Regions from separate parts of the Bacillus arachidis genome, predicted to be linked through region 3. Evidence: riboswitches for the same ligand, from Rfam matches in the RefSeq annotation. Region 3 holds a riboswitch; each other region holds the start of a gene.

Region 1 (5,671 bases), 910 kb from region 3:
CGGCAATCAATTTGCGTATTGAGCAAATTGTTAGTCCGTCATCTATAAGGCTTAGTATGCCGTTACATACAAATTCAGTTTATGTGACAATAGGGCTATTTCTCATTTCGTTTGTACTTATTATTGGAGAGTGCATATAGCCTCTTTTTTTAACCCGAAACACTACTTTATGTAGTGTTTTGTGGGAGGAATAAAATGGACGCAGTAGGCGCGGGGATTCTTTCATTTGTATCTAATCAAATGATGAAAATTACAGCATTTTGTATTCAATTATTTGACGGATTTACTGGATTTTAAAAATAGGGGGAAAGAAAGTGAAAAAACTAATTACCATTATTCTTGCAGGAGCACTACTATGGGCAGGGTTTAATTTTTATAATTCAAAACAAGAAGAAAAAGAACGGAAAGCAAAACAAGAGGCACTACAAGAGAAAGAAGTATTACCGCAAGTAGGATTTAAAGCACCGAAAATTACACTTAAAGGACTAGATGGGAAGCTGTACTCATTAAATGATGCAAAAGGAAAACCGTATATTATTAATTTTTGGGCATCATGGTGTGGGCCATGTGAAATGGAAGCACCAGACTTAGTGCGTCTTTACGATAAATATAAAGGAAAAATCGAAATTTTTGCGGTGAATGCAACGGTTGGAGATCCAGTACAAGAAGCAAAGGCGTTTGCGGATCGTTTTGGATTTAAGTTCCCGGTTTTACTAGATATGGATGGAGAGGCAGGGATTGATTATAAAATTGTTTCATTGCCAACAACGTTTTTTGTTGATAAAGATGGGGTGATTGTAGATCAAGCGCGGGGGGTATTACCTCCAGATCAACTAGAAAAGAAATTTAAAGAATTAATTGAGAAGTAAAAGGGGACATCCTAATGATGATGGACTGGATGGTGAAAGTACAGCCTATTTCTCTTATAGTGGGAAGTTTATTTGGGCTTGTGCTCATGAAATTAAAAATGAAAAGTCAAGGTATCCCATATGAGGGAATAATGGATACAGTAACAAATGGACTTTTTATCATCGCACTAACATGGAAATTTATGCCGACAATTTTGAATCCAGGGTGGGCTTTTCAGTCACCATGGCAAGCGTTACTCGCTGTAGGAAGTACCCAACACATTATAATGGGTTGCTTGATTGCTAGTGGATATGTTGTATGGAGAAGTAAAAAGGCTAATTTTTCACTTTTGGTTTTACTAGATGCACTTCCTTTTGAGATTGGAAGTATGATTATTTCTTATTTTCTATTCCATCAGTATGTTGGTATAAACACAACAATGCCGTGGGGAATGAAAGTGTATGATTCGAAATTTTTCTATCATCCAATATATATGTATGAAATTATGATAGCAATCTGCCTAATGGGATGGCTGTGGCTAAAAAACGAGAAATTAGGAAGTAGAAAATACATGAGTTATTTTCTACTTGTAGAAGGGATTGCGCATATATTCATTTCACTTATAATTGAGCAAGTTCCATTATTATTTGGTCTGTCTGTGCAGCAGTTACTTATTTTTATTGCGATTAGTATAAGTATTGTATTGCTTCCGAAAAAATAAAAATAGCACTGTGCGAACGGTTGTTCATACAGTGCTATTTTTATAGATTGTATGAATCGATTTCTTTTTATTTTCTCTCTCTTTACAACCATCATTTAGAGGAGTATATTAACAATCAGAATAGCTCAATGTAGATTTTACAGCCAAATAATAAATCGCTTAATCCACTTCAGGAGCGGGGGAACCAAATTTGTGCATTTGTCACTAGGGGTGAATCCTTTTATAGGTAGGGCTACTCTCAAGGTCCGAATCCGACAGCTAACCTCGTCAGCGTTTTGAGAGGGGGGACTTGTGTGTAAAAAACACTAGGTGCAACCTGGTGTTTTCTTTTTATTCTCTTAGTGGAAAAATATTACATTTAATTATAGTGTAATGGGAACAGAAAGGGGAAAGAGGATGAACTGGCTTACAAGTCTAATTACAATTGGCCTATTCGTAATTGTTGCAAAACCAATGGGAGACTACGTATACAATGCTTTTCAGCGTAAGGAAGCATTTCAAAAGGTATTTGGTCCACTGGAAAAAATCTTATTTAAAGTTGCTGGGATTAAAGGGCATAGTCAGACTTGGAAACGGTATATGTTTTGTTTAATAGGAACAAATTTTTTCTTTATTTTGGTTGTATATTCAATATTTCGATTACAAGGAATTCTTCCGTTGAACCCTGATCATTTTTTAGGATTAGAACCAACATTAGCATTTCATACAGCAATTACATTTATGACAAATGCGAATTTACAACACTATGGGGGAGAAAGTAGTTTATCCTATTTCTCTCAAATGGTAGGTGTGACATTTATGATGTTTGCAGCACCTGCAACTTCATTGGCAATCGGCATTACGTTTATTCGTGTACTAGCGGGGAAAAGAATAGGAAATTTCTTTGTTGATTTTGTACAAGCTATTACGAGAATATTATTGCCAATTTCATTTGTCACATCGTTGATATTTGTGTTTTTAGGAACGCCGCAAACATTGGATCCAACAGTTGTTGTGAAAACGTTTGAAGGAACGACACAAGAGATTCCTCGTGGACCAGTAGCATCTTTACTTTCCATTAAAGAACTTGGTGACAATGGAGGGGGTTTTTTTGGAACAGTTTCTGCTCATCCTTTTGAAAATCCTAATATGATAAGTAATGTGTTACAAATGATGTTACAAATGTTAATCCCAATGGCCTTTCCATTTGTATACGGAAGAATGGTCGGTAATCAAAAGCAAGGTAGAATGTTTTTTATATCGATGTTCATTCTGTTTATTATTGGATTCTGTACGCTTGCTATATCTGAATTGAAGGGGAATGCATTGTTAAATCAATTAGGGATAGAAAGTTCACAAGGAAATATGGAAGGAAAAGAAACTCGTCTTGGCGTCATATCTTCTGCTTTATATGCAACCGTTACAAGCGCCTCTGGAACAGGCGGTGTTAATACAACGCATGATACTTTGACACCGATTGGTGGAATGGTCCCACTTATAAATATGCTTTTAGGTACCGTGTTTGGAGGAATTGGACTCGGGTTTATGAATGTCGTCATGTATGCAATGATTGCCGTGTTTCTAGCCGGATTAATGGTGGGGCGTACACCGGAGTTTCTTAACAAAAAAATAGAAGGAAAAGAAATGAAGTTAATAGCAATCACGATTGTGTCTCAGCCGCTACTTATTCTTGGAGCTGCAGCGATTGCATTTTCTACGAATCTAGGAACAGATGCGATTTCTAATCCAGGTTTTCATGGTTTAACACAAATTATATATGAATACACGTCGTCCGCTGTTAACAACGGATCTGGGTTTGAAGGATTAAGAGATAACACACCTTATTGGAATCTTTCAACGGGAATTGTTATGTATATTGGTAGATATTTAGGTGTAATTACAATGCTTGCCGTCGCGGTTAGACTCAAAAGGAAAAAGGTTGTACCTGAGACCATAGGAACCTTTCAGACGGATGATCGGTTATTTGGCGGAATTTTACTAGGTACTATATTAATAGTAGGTGTTCTAACATTTTTCCCAGTACTCGCACTTGGGCCGATTGCTGAATTTCTTGCAATACCATAAAGTGAAATTTTAATTAGTGTGGGGTGTTTCCAAAAGAATACCTTTGCTTTTGTTGAGGTTTTTAGTAGCATCATTCTTGAATAGCGGGATAGCGTAGTAAAAACATAGGTGAATATTTCTCTTGTTAATTTAAAATAAAGGAGAATACATATTAGGGATGTATTCTCCTTGTACTTTTTATTCAACAAACGAACTCGATTGTTGAGTAACGTTCTATATGCACCTACATTAAAATATAGGTAAGTAACTGAAAATAAAACAACTGCATTTTGACTACAAGTGTTTTCTCATTTATGTTGTAAATATGCTGGTATTTTTACACTATCACCAGCTTCTAATGAATACTCCCCACTTAACTTCGTTTGAAGTAGGGGTACTCTTTCGGTAAAATCTGATAAATATTCTTCTTCATCTAAATACAACTTAATTTTTCTGAACTTCTCAATTTTTTTACCGATGTCTAGCTTCTCTTTTATAGATTGTTAAATTTAATTTAAATAAAGTAAATTTAAATTAACGGAAAAGGGGTTTCGTGTTAAAATGTATTAAAATAAATTTAATTATAATTTATTTTTCAACTTGCTATAAGAATGTTGGGAGGATCAGGCAGATGAAGAAGATTGAAAGCAAAGACATACAAACATGGAAAGAGAAAGATCCTTTACTAAACAAGGTTATTTCGATGGAGGAAGTATTTTGGATCAATCCTAATATCGAAAAATTTCAAACAGGAATAAAAAAAACTACACTTACGCAAGAAGATGTAAAGGATGCAGAAGAAAGGTTGAAACGTTTTGCTCCATATATCGCCAAAGTTTTTCCTGAAACAAAAGAAATGAACGGTATCATAGAATCACCTTTAGTGAAAATCCCTTCTATGAAACAAGCTTTAGAGCAGGATTATCAACAATCTATACCAGGGGAATTATTGCTAAAGTGTGATAGCCACCTTCCTATATCAGGATCTATTAAAGCAAGGGGCGGGATTTATGAAGTTCTTAAACATGCCGAAGATCTAGCTATTAAACAAAACATATTAACTCAACAAGATGATTATTCCATTTTAGATAGTGATAAATTTCGTAAATTCTTTTCAAATTACTCCATTGCAGTAGGATCAACAGGAAATTTAGGGCTTAGCATTGGTATCATGAGTGCAAAGTTAGGTTTTAATGTGTCTGTTCATATGTCAGCTGATGCAAAACAATGGAAAAAAGACTTGCTTAGAAGCAAAAATGTCAAAGTTATTGAGTATGAAGCTGATTATAGCAAAGCAGTAGAGGAAGGCCGAATTCAAGCAGAGGGGGATCCTACTTGTTATTTTGTGGATGATGAAAATTCTCATGACCTATTTTTAGGATACGCAGTAGCGGCGTCCAGATTGAAAAAACAATTGGAAGAGTTAGAGATAACAATAGATGAAAATCAACCTTTGTTTGTTTATCTTCCGTGCGGAGTAGGTGGTGGCCCAGGGGGCGTAGCTTTTGGTTTGAAATTATTGTACGAAGATAATGTACACATTTTCTTCGCAGAACCTACTCATTCTCCTTGTATGCTACTCGGTTTAATGACTGGACTTCATGATAAAATCTCTGTACAAGATGTTGGTATTGATAATGTAACGGACGCGGATGGACTTGCTGTAGGAAGACCATCTGGATTTGTTGGTAAAACTATGGAGCCATTTTTAAGTGGTAATTATACGATTAGCGATGAACAGTTGTATAAACTGTTAAAGAAACTAGCCGATACAGTAGGGATTCATTTAGAACCGTCTGCACTAGCAGGGATGATAGGACCAATGAAATTATGTAAAGAAGGAACGGATTATTTACTGAAGCATAATTTAACAGAAAAAATGCATAAGGGTACACATATTGTTTGGGGAACAGGTGGAAGCATGGTTCCTAAAGATGAGATGTCAAAATACTATCAAAAAGGATTGAATTTAGAGCAAGAAAAGTAGAAGTCATTTAACACGAGGAGAGTTTCACCTCGTGTTTTTTATTTGAAATTTTTTTGTTATTTTTAGTGTAG
Region 2 (5,671 bases), 1.1 Mb from region 3:
TTTCGCTGAATTATGAGGTGAGATTTTTACTGCCCGTTAATATCGAATAAAAAATCTATTTCACACATTTCTTATGTAGACCCTCATTTCATCATAAAACTTTTATTGAAAAACGCATATATTGCACAGCCACATACGAAAAAAAGGTTTCTCAAATTTATACTTTTGAGAAACCTTCTTTTTTAACCTTTTTAATAATTTAAAAGCTCTTTCGCGGTATGCTGATCGATAATCAACACATTCGCATACCCTCCGCTTAACGCACCATCAATTGCCTTTACTTTTCTAGAACCTCCAGCAACAAGAACAGAACGTTTCTTTAGACGTAATTCTTCTAAATCAATTCCAATTGTGCGTTGATTAATTTCCTCGCTGCAAATTTTACCATCTCCATCAAAGAAACGTGAACAAATGTCTCCAACAGCTTGTTCTTTCAATAGGCTCATTTCTTGTTTATCTAAATAGCCTAACCGAAACAATAAAGCTTCATCTCTAACAGTTCCCACTGTAAAAATCGCAATGTCCGCTTGTTTTCCCATTTCAATAATATGGTGAATATGTCGATCCTGTTCCACTAATTCCTTTGTAACTGCGTTATCAAATATAACTGGAAGCGGCAAATTTCGAGGTGTTGTTTGAAAGGCATCTGCAAATAAAGCAATCGTTTCATTCGCATACGTATTAACACTTGAGTGACTAATACCTCCTTTTAATTGAACAACCTCTACCCCTTTTACATGTTGCGGCACAATTTTCCTTGCGATTTCATACATAGTGGTTCCCCAACTCACACCGACGATATCACCATTTGTAACAGTCTTCTCCATATATTCAGCAGCATACTTACTTATATACTCCGTAATCGCCGTGTACTCTGGTACAGGGGAAAATACGATGTGCGCTTCTAATAAATTATATTTTTCTTTAAGTAGGTTACCTACATTATCTAGATCAGCAAATGGATCCGCTATATGAATTTGAACAAACCCTTTTTCTTTCGCATATTTTAACAGTCTTGAAATGGTTGGTCTGGAGATATTCAATTTATTTGCAATTTCTTGTTGGCTATAATCAGATTGGTAGTATAATCTTGCAACTTCAACGCTTAGTTGTTGTTTTTCTTTATCCATACTAACGATATGTCCTTCCTTACATTTTCTATACTCATATGCATCGTACTTACAAGCATTATACCGCTTTATTCTAGAAAATTCGACCATCTGCCAACTTCCCACAGATAAATCACTTCAAAATGACCGATTTATAGCGTGAAAATTCCCACGAATAAGTCTCTCTTTTTTCTCCTTACTACAACATATACGTTTTCTTTACTCTCTATTTATTTTACTTTTGCATCCTCATGTAATTTTTCTGTATAATTCTTGACATCCTGCCAGCTATCTCTTGCTGTATTCAGATCTTCTTTATTAAACTACCCCCACCTTCACTTCGTTTAGAGAAGAGGTCTTCTCAGTTAAAATGATAAAAACTCGAAGATCCATAATTCCCTCTACTTTCGTAATCGACTTTAAAATGATAGCAAACAAGAAAAGGTAGCTCTACCTCAGTAAAGCTACCTAAGAAATTACTTATTTTCGAATCTTTATTTTTTCAAATGATACGGTACAGTCGTAATTACTACATTTCTCTTATAAAGCAAGAATGCACGTATCAATAAGCTCGACTGGTTATGAAGAATATTGTGCCAACCTTTTTTAGGAATAAATTGCGGTATTACTACAGTAACCCGATAATTTGATTCGCTAGCTTTATATTGAACTGTGTCAATAAATTTGGTTAGCGGCTGAATAATACTTCTGTAATGAGAGTGTAGTGTCACCAGTCTAACTTCAGGCTGCCATTTCTTCCATTTTTCTTCAAACTTCTTCTCATCTTCTCTTTCAAAAGAAACGTAAACAGCTATGACCTGATCTGGTGAAAGGGATTTAGCATAATTTAATGAGTTCTCTACTACATGAGTCATACCAGCAACAGGAACAATGATTACATTCCCTTCAATCGGCACAATTGGTTCACAGGTTTTAAGACTTAATTGATCTCCTACCGCTTCATAATGCTTTCTAATTCGATGAAAAACAATAATAATGACAGGTAAGAAAATTAAAACTGTCCAAACTTGTGCAAACTTAGTTAAAAAGAACATACTCATAACTATAAAACTAATAATAGCACCAGTTAAATTAATCGTTAATTTTAAGATCCATCCTTCAGGCTTTTCTCGAATCCATTTTACCACCATCCCAGACTGAGACAACGTAAATGGAATAAACACACCTACTGCATAAAGTGGAATAAGATGTTCTGTTTGCCCTTGGAAAGCAATAATTAAGAGAATTGAAGCAATTCCAAGTATGATAATTCCATTTGAATATCCTAATCGGTCTCCCCTAACCGTAAACATTCTAGGTATAAACTTATCTTTTGCAAGATTAACTGCTAGTAAAGGAAAAGCAGAATAACCAGTATTAGCAGCAAGGATTAATATCAACGCTGTTGTTCCTTGAATAAAGAAATACATGAAGTTCCGTCCAAATGTTTCTTCGGCAATTTGTGAAACAACTGTTACCTCTTTACTTGGAGTAATACCATAATAGTAAGCTAAAAATACGATTCCTGAGAATAACACTGCAAGTAATAGGCCCATCGCAAGTAACGTTTTCGCAGCATTTTTAGGAGCTGGATCTTTAAAGTTCGGAATAGCATTGGAAATAGCTTCAACACCTGTCAAAGCAGAACTACCTGATGCAAATGCTTTTAAAAGTAAAAACAAACTAATCCCTGCTACTGGTGTACCGATTGGTGTATGCAAATTAGGTGAGACTTCACCTGTTACAATGTTGTATATCCCTACACCGATTAATATAAATAGCGCTAAAACAAATAAATAAACGGGATAAGCTAAAACAGAAGCTGACTCCGTTACACCTCTTAAGTTCAAGATTGTAATAAATATGACAAATATGATTGCAATAACCACATTATGAGCATGTAGACTAGGAAAAGCAGATGTAATCGCATCTGTACCTGCAGATACACTTACTGCCACCGTTAAAATATAGTCTACTAATAAGGAACCTCCAGCTATTAACCCTGGATTCACACCCAAATTTTCTTTTGATACTACATACGCTCCTCCCCCATGAGGATACGCAAAAATAATTTGTCTATAAGACAAAATTAGAGCTGTTAACAAAACTAAGACTCCTATTGCGATTGGAATAGAATACCAAAATGCTAACGCACCCACTGCAGATAGAGCAATTAATATTTGCTCTGGACCATATGCCACTGATGACAAAGCATCAGAAGAAAGAATCGCTAATGCTTTCGTTTTATTAAGCTTTTGCTCTCCTAATTCAGTTGATTTTAACGGTCGACCAATTAAAAATCTTTTTATGGAAGAAACCACTGATCTTCACTCTCCAATAATTTTATGCATTTCTCTCTGTTAGTTCAGTAAAAAACGGACTTTTAAGAAAATAAAAAATGCCTACAAGTCCATGACGAATAAACTTGTAGACATCAATTTTTTTGTCGCACAAGCTCCACCTTCCTTCTCATATAACGCTTACGAGGTTAGCTGTCGGATTCGGGCCTGTGAGTAGCCCTACCTTTTTCAAGGATTCACCCCTTGGATTATGCACTAATCCATAAAAACGGGTCCCCCGTACCATGCGGTTTCAGCGATTTAGAAATTTGAAACTGTCGATTATAATACTCCCTTATTTAGAAAAAGTAAATACAAATTTTTAAATAAGGGCTTAAATTTTTAGAAATAGAACAGTTGTAATGATTTTGTAGGATTTTACTTCATCAATAAACATAATGGTTCTGATGCAAAATCATTTCATAAAAACATAAAGTCTACACAATATGTTCAAGTTTAAGAGATAACTAACAAGAGTTTTTGCACCATTACCAAATGATTTATATGCGCTATCTATTAATAAATTGACTTCACTTTTTCAAATAACAATATTCAAAACATTCAATCTGAAAACCCGTTTTATTTGTAGGATTTCCTTGCTTTTTGTCGAATACGTTCAATGAGAGGAGGAATATTACATGATCTTCAAAGGATTCTTCATTAATCTATCTATTTTTGCTTTCCTAGTTAGCTCAGCTATATTTATTCGAGTGTTGATTTTGAATATTCATTCTAAATTAAATCAGCTATATGGAGGAATAGTTGCCGGTATCATAGCTACTATTTTGATGGTCTTTAATTTTAAGCACATGGGATTGTTTTATGATCTCCGAATGGCTCCTCTTATAATTTCGTACATTTATTTTGGTCGTACGGCTGGTTGGATTACAATAACATTTATTATAATTATGCGCATTTTCTATCTTGGTGGTAATTGGGGACCATCTTTGATTGTTTCTTTAGGAATAGCTACTATATATACTATTTTTGAAACATATCTCAAGAAGCTTCATCCCTTTAAGAGAGTCTTTCTCTATCTAGCTGTTTACATAGCTATGATCCATTTGGTATTTGGATACTTTTTTCCTTCTATACCACTTATACTTTTTGACATTCAAGGTACATTATTTATATCTTCTGGACTATTGATCAGTATTTTTCTTATGGAGTCCTATCAAAAATTATATTATTTAACACAAAATTTAACTAAAGCGAATGAAACATTACAAGAATCAAAGCAAGAATTAAGGGATACCGTACATGAACTGCAAGGAGGTATTTTTAAATTTAAAAAAGTGGATGGGAATTTTATTCATACTTTATGTGATGGACAGTTATTTTATCAACATGGTTTTCACTCTGAACAAGTGGTAGGGAAAAGTTTACCTACCATAGATTCTTCCATTGTTCCATTCCATTTAGTACCTCGACTACTAAAATATTATCAACAGGCATGGGATGGTAATGAAGTCACTTTCGAATTACCTTGGCCAAATGATGAAACTATTATTCTATTCTCTCTTAGGCCAGTTAAAAGAAAGGGAACAGTGATTGAAGTGGTTGGTTCTACTGTTGATATAACGAAAAGAAAAAATGCAGAAAATGAACTAAAGGTAACGAAAGAACGGTTGGAATCATTTATTAATCATAACGTAGATGCTATCACCATATTTGATTTAGACGGACACATGATACAAGCCAATAAAGCTTACGAAAAGATATTTGGATGGTCAGAAAAAGAAATCTTGGGAAAAAAATTACCTTGCGTACCAGATTTTTTAATGGATCAAACTTTAGAAACTATTAAAAACATTACCGCAAAAGATCCTGTTATTACTAAATTAGAAACAGTGCGACAACGCAAGGACAAAACTCTCATTGATGTAAGCTTGACCGTTTCACCCATTTTAGATTTACAGGGCAATGTAATTGCTTTATCAGGAATTTGTAGGGACATTTCTGAAAGAAAACAAGCAGAAAGAAAACTACAGCATCTACATCAACAATTAAAAGGCAGTGAGATGAAATACCGTGCACTTATCGAACAAGCAACGGATGCGGTATACGTAGTAGAGCTAAATGAGGATCAATTTCCAGTTCGATTTATTGAGGTAAATCCTGTTGGGTGCAAAAGATTTGGATATAGTAGAGAAGAACTTCTCTCGATGCCATTTCCTAGTACCGTTCCGCCAGATTCTCCAATGGTCAATAGAGTGATAGAGA
Region 3 (5,671 bases):
ACATGGGCGGGATTACGCCCGCAATCTAATCATGAGGTTCCTTATATGGGGGCGCATGAAGAAATAAAGGGATTATATGCTTGTACTGGTCATTACCGAAATGGAATTTTATTAAGTCCTGTTTCTGGTCAATATATGGCAGATTTAATAGAAGGAAAGCAATGGAATCACTTGCTAGACTCATTGCTTTCTAAAACGATTTAGAAAGGGGATGGAAGCTTGAATTTAAAAATTAATGGTAAGCAAGTAGAGGTGCCAGAAAGTATTAAGACAGTAGCAGAATTGCTTACGCATTTAGGATTAGATACAAAGATTGTTGTAGTAGAACGCAATACAGATATTTTAACAAAAGAAGATCATCAAAGTGCATCTGTTTTTGATGGAGACCAAATTGAGATTGTAACTTTCGTAGGAGGCGGTTGATTATGTTAAACATTGGACCATTTACATTCAATTCTAGACTTTTATTAGGAACAGGGAAATTTTCTGATTATGATGTGCAAAGAAAAGCAATTGAAGTATCAGAGGCAGAGATTTTAACATTTGCGGTACGTCGTATGGATATATTTGATGCACAGCAACCTAATTTATTAGAAAAAATTGATGTGAAAAAGTATACATTACTTCCAAATACAGCAGGGGCAAAAAATGCTGAGGAAGCAGTTCGGATTGCGAAATTAGCAAAAGCTTCAGGGCTCTGTGACATGGTAAAAGTAGAGGTGATTGGTGATGATAGAACGTTATTACCAGATCCAGTGGAGACTTTAAAAGCATCTGAAATGTTGTTAGAAGAAGGATTTATTGTTCTTCCTTATACATCTGATGATGTTGTATTAGCACGTAAATTACAAGAACTTGGCGTTCATGCGATTATGCCTGGTGCATCACCAATTGGTTCAGGACTTGGAATTGTAAATCCATTAAACTTAAGTTTTATTATTGAACAAGCAAAAGTACCGGTTATTGTGGATGCTGGTGTAGGGAGCCCAGCTGATGCAGCATTTGCGATGGAATTAGGAGCGGATGGCGTGCTATTAAATACAGCTGTATCTGGCGCGAAAGATCCTATTAAAATGGCAGAAGCAATGAAGCTAGGTATTCATGCAGGACGTTTAGGGTTTGAAGCAGGACGTATTGCACGTAAACGTTGCGCAACAGCAAGTAGCCCGTTAGAAGGAATGAGCGTAGTTGAATAATCGATATTCTCGCCAAGAGTTATTTTCTCCAATTGGAGAAAAAGGGCAACAGAAGATAGAAGAAAAACATGTATTAATTATCGGCGCGGGAGCACTTGGTAGTGCGAACGCAGAGATGCTTGTAAGGGCTGGTGTTGGCCATGTGACGATTGTGGATCGCGATTATATTGATTGGAGCAATTTACAACGTCAGCAGCTGTATTGTGAGGAGGATGTGAAAAATAATCTTCCGAAGGCTATAGCAGCACAAAGGCGCTTGCAAGAGATTAATAGCAATGTAACTGTAAAAGCTTTTGTTCAAGATGTAACAGCAGCAGAATTAGAAGAACTTGTTGCAAATGTCGATGTAATGATTGATGCGACTGATAATTTTGAAACACGTTTTATTGTTAATGATATATCGCAAAAATATTCTATTCCATGGATTTATGGAGCATGTGTAGGAAGTTATGGCCTTTCTTATACGATTTTACCAGGAAAAACGCCATGTCTATCTTGTTTACTACAATCTATTCCGCTTGGCGGAGCAACATGTGATACAGCAGGTATCATTTCACCTGCTGTATCTCTCGTTGTTTCTCATCAAGTTACAGAAACTCTGAAAATTTTAGTAGAGGATTATGAATCGCTTCGGGATGGGCTTGTATCGTTTGATGTATGGAAAAACGAATATTCATGTATGAAGGTGCAAAAACTTCGAAAACATAATTGTCCATCATGTAGTAAGGAAGCGCTCTATCCATATTTAAATAAAGAGAATACATCGAAAACTGCAGTTTTATGTGGGAGAAATACGGTTCAAATTAGACCGCCTTATAAAGAACAACTAGATTTTGAGCGATATAAAGAGCTATTACGTGATCGCGTAGCAGATTTAATGGTGAATCCATATTTATTGTCATTTTCAATTGAAGGGAAGAGACTGGTTGCGTTTCAAGACGGCCGTGTTCTCGTACATGGAACGAAAGATATGGTAGAAGCAAAAACAATTTATCATCGTTATTTTGGATAGAAAAAGGGTGAGTGAGATGAAAGTGAATAAAGCATTAACAATTGCTGGATCTGATAGTGGCGGCGGTGCTGGGATTCAAGCAGATTTAAAAACATTTCAGGAGCTTGGTGTATATGGAATGACAGTGATTACTGCTATTACAGCTCAAAACACGCTCGGCGTGCAAGGGGTATATCCTGTTGCAACCGAAGGGATCCGAGAGCAATTAAATTCAATTGGCGCAGATTTAACACCAGATGCTGTTAAGCTTGGTATGCTATTTAGTAGTGAAATTATCAAAGTTGTTGCAGAAAATATTAAAAAGTTTGGCTGGAATAATATTGTACTAGATCCTGTGATGATTGCAAAAGGTGGAGCATCATTGTTACAACAGGAAGCTGTGCAAGCATTAAAGGAATATTTATTACCCATTGCTACAGTTGTCACTCCGAATGTGCCGGAAGCAGAGGTATTAACAGAGATGGAAATTCACAACATTCAAGATAGTAAAGAAGCTGCAAAAGAATTGCATAGACTAGGAGCGAAATATGTTCTTATGAAAGGCGGGCATGCGGATTATCAAGGTAGCGAAGTGATTGATTTATTATTTGATGGTGAGCGGTTTATTGAATTTAAAAGCGAACGAATTGATTCTAAACAAACACATGGTAGCGGTTGTACATTTGCATCTGCTGTGACGGCAGGGCTTGCAAAAGGATATACAATGGAAGAAGCAGTATGGGAAGCGAAACAATTTATTAGTATAGCAATTGAAGAGCAATTAAATATTGGAAGCGGTCATGGACCAACGAATCACTTTGCATATAAACGTCAAGAAACTCATGCATAAACATTCGAAATTTGATGAGGAAGCCAGTTGTATAACTGGCTTTTTTTATTGTTTACTTTTTCCATATTTAGGAGTATTATATCAGCCAGAATCTATTTTTTGTAACGCTGAGTCCGGGTAATGGAGCGGAGGAACCAAACCGTGCATAAGCACTAGGGGTGAATCTTTCATGGTGAAAGTAGGGCTACTCTCAAAGTCCGAATCCGACAGCTAACTTCGTAAGCGTGTTGAGAGGGGATGGTGCACGGATGGACACATCGCTTCACCGATCTGATTAGTGTAAAAGAATATTAAATTACTATATTGGAATTCTTTTATACTAAGGGGGATGAAATGCATGGATGAGGAAAAAGAATTAACACTCATTTGTGTAGGAGAAGAGGAAAAGGTAAATAGTTTGCGAGAATTAGTACCTTTTCAAAGTGATATGATTATTTTTACAGTAGATGAACATGTAGCAGATGAAGTACGAGCATGTGGATTTGAATCAACGTATTGCTGTGATAAGGAACTAAATATAACGAGCATTTGTAGCGGAATCAAAAAAGTAATCTTGCTAGGAGATGAACTTCCAACAGTTAGCTTTTTCACTGAACGGATTCGCTTTTTTTTTCAAGCGCCTATTACAGTTGTCACAAGAAATAAAAACTATCCAGTCAGGCTCTATCAAACAATTGGAGCTAAATTTGTAGTGTTTACGAACTGTGATAATATTTCTTTTTTATTTTTTGAATAGGGCGGAGGAAGCGAAGATGAAGGTGTTATTACTTGGAGATATAGCACATCGTTGGGCGGTATCAGTAGAGCGAGTTCAAGAATTGGCTGCGCTAGATCCTAGTTTTCCAAACCCATATATGATATTACCATCAGAAGAGAGTTTGTATTTGGAAACGGATATTATCGAATATGAGCAGGTACGTGTAGAACTGTCACAAGTTTATATTCGAGGAAGAAGTTTACGTGCATTTTTGCGAAGAGGGTAAATTTTGAATGAAAAAAGAGCGAATGATTAAGTACAATAAGCTAGGCACTTATATGAATTCGCTCTTTTTCTTTCATATTTAAAAGATTATTTTCATGAAAAAGAAAGAAAAGACAAGGAAACAGGTGATAAAATATTAATATTAACCAATGTAAGCGTTTAAACAATTGAATTTTTTCTTATTTTAGGAAATACTACTCTTTACAAGTTAAATATAGAGGAGTATATTTACATTCATAAATTGTTTATAAAAATTTCCAAAAACAACCTGATATCGCTGAGTCCAAGTATTTGGAGCGGGGGAACCAATTTTGTGCATTGTCACTTGGGGTGAATCTTTCATTAAGAAAGTAGGGCTACTCTTTAGGCCCGAATCCGACAGCTAACCTCGTAAGCGTTTGGAGAGGAGGTTTACTTTTGTGTTGTTCATTTTTGAACACTGAGTAGAGCCTCAGTGTTCTTTTTTTGATGGGTAAATGGTAAAATTTAACATTTTGAAATGAGGGATTGGAATGCTAGATGTAGTGATGATCGGAATCTTTGTTGTATTAGTAGCATCTATGATAGGGCTTGCAAGCTGGTCAGATAAAGTTGTGAAAGAAGGGAAGCAATCATGATGATTGCCTTATCAGTTATTGTCGCAGCGATTACTGTGTATTTAGTTTATGCGCTATTAAATCCGGAAAAGTTTTAATTAGGGGGAATCATTCATTATGATTTGGATTGCAGTTGTCATCACAATGCTATTATTTATTCTTGTAGCAAAGCCAACGGGGATTTATTTAGAAAAAGCTTTTCAAGGTAGTAGAAAACTAGATAAAGTATTTGGACCTTTTGAAAAGCTTATTTTCAAAGTTACGGGTGTTAAGCATTACAACCAAACTTGGAAACAGTATGCATTATCATTAGTTGCACTTAACGGTTTTATGATTGTTGTCGTATATTTCATTTTCAGGTTACAAGGTGTATTGCCGTTAAACCCAGCACATATTGAAGGCATGGAGCCAACGCTTGCTTTTAATACAGCAATCAGCTTTATGGCAGATACAAACTTGCAGCATTATAGCGGTGAAAATGGATTATCTTATTTATCACAATTAATCGGAATTACATTTTTAATGTTTGCTGCACCAGCAACAACATTAGCGCTTGTAATGGCTTTTATAAGAGGATTAGCAGGTAAGGAACTTGGCAATTTTTTCGTAGATTTTACAAGAGCTCTAACAAGGGTCTTTCTTCCAATTGCATTTGTTGCAGCGCTGATTTTTGTTGCGCTTGGTGTACCGCAAACTTTAGACGGAGCGGTTACAGCACACACGATTGAAGGCGTGAAACAAAATATTTTACGCGGGCCTGTAGCTTCATTCGTTTCCATTAAGGAACTTGGTAATAATGGTGGTGGATTCTTCGGAGCAAACTCCACGCATCCATTTGAAAACCCAGGACAAATCAGTAACATTTTACAAATGATGCTCATGATGTTATTGCCAACAGCTTTACCATTTACGTATGGAAGAATGGTTGGAAATAAAAAACAAGGACGTATCCTTTTCGTTTCTTTATTTATGGTGTTTTTAATTGGATTTGGAACCATTGTTTCATCAGAATTACACGGAAATCCAGCATTAAATCAAATGGGTATAGAACATGTA

Evidence for each region. A riboswitch is a leader RNA that binds a small molecule or an ion and turns the genes downstream of it on or off. The one in region 3 is predicted to bind cyclic di-AMP.
Region 1: another riboswitch for cyclic di-AMP. It lies ahead of kdpA (potassium-transporting ATPase subunit KdpA); the one in region 3 lies ahead of QRY57_RS05565 (hypothetical protein).
Region 2: another riboswitch for cyclic di-AMP. It lies ahead of QRY57_RS10775 (APC family permease); the one in region 3 lies ahead of QRY57_RS05565 (hypothetical protein).

Annotation. Positions count from the first base shown of each region.
Region 1 covers NZ_CP127376.1:1,672,249-1,677,919, forward strand. Annotated here, with positions in the region: gene QRY57_RS10100 (M56 family metallopeptidase) at 1-140, shown strand, start outside; gene QRY57_RS10105 (TlpA family protein disulfide reductase) at 315-869, shown strand; gene QRY57_RS10110 (diacylglyceryl transferase) at 887-1,570, shown strand; cyclic di-AMP (ydaO/yuaA leader) riboswitch at 1,717-1,859, shown strand; gene kdpA (potassium-transporting ATPase subunit KdpA) at 1,967-3,634, shown strand; gene dsdA (D-serine ammonia-lyase) at 4,245-5,600, shown strand.
Region 2 covers NZ_CP127376.1:1,823,239-1,828,909, reverse strand. Annotated here, with positions in the region: gene deoR (DNA-binding transcriptional repressor DeoR) at 192-1,130, opposite strand; gene QRY57_RS10775 (APC family permease) at 1,604-3,430, opposite strand; cyclic di-AMP (ydaO/yuaA leader) riboswitch at 3,571-3,717, opposite strand; gene QRY57_RS10770 (PAS domain S-box protein) at 4,087-5,671, shown strand, end outside.
Region 3 covers NZ_CP127376.1:763,879-769,549, forward strand. Annotated here, with positions in the region: gene thiO (glycine oxidase ThiO) at 1-204, shown strand, start outside; gene thiS (sulfur carrier protein ThiS) at 220-423, shown strand; gene QRY57_RS05550 (thiazole synthase) at 426-1,196, shown strand; gene QRY57_RS05555 (thiazole biosynthesis adenylyltransferase ThiF) at 1,189-2,208, shown strand; gene thiD (bifunctional hydroxymethylpyrimidine kinase/phosphomethylpyrimidine kinase) at 2,225-3,037, shown strand; cyclic di-AMP (ydaO/yuaA leader) riboswitch at 3,133-3,278, shown strand; gene QRY57_RS05565 (hypothetical protein) at 3,375-3,773, shown strand; gene QRY57_RS05570 (hypothetical protein) at 3,790-4,020, shown strand; cyclic di-AMP (ydaO/yuaA leader) riboswitch at 4,285-4,430, shown strand; gene QRY57_RS05575 (hypothetical protein) at 4,532-4,636, shown strand; gene kdpF (K(+)-transporting ATPase subunit F) at 4,633-4,713, shown strand; gene kdpA (potassium-transporting ATPase subunit KdpA) at 4,733-5,671, shown strand, end outside.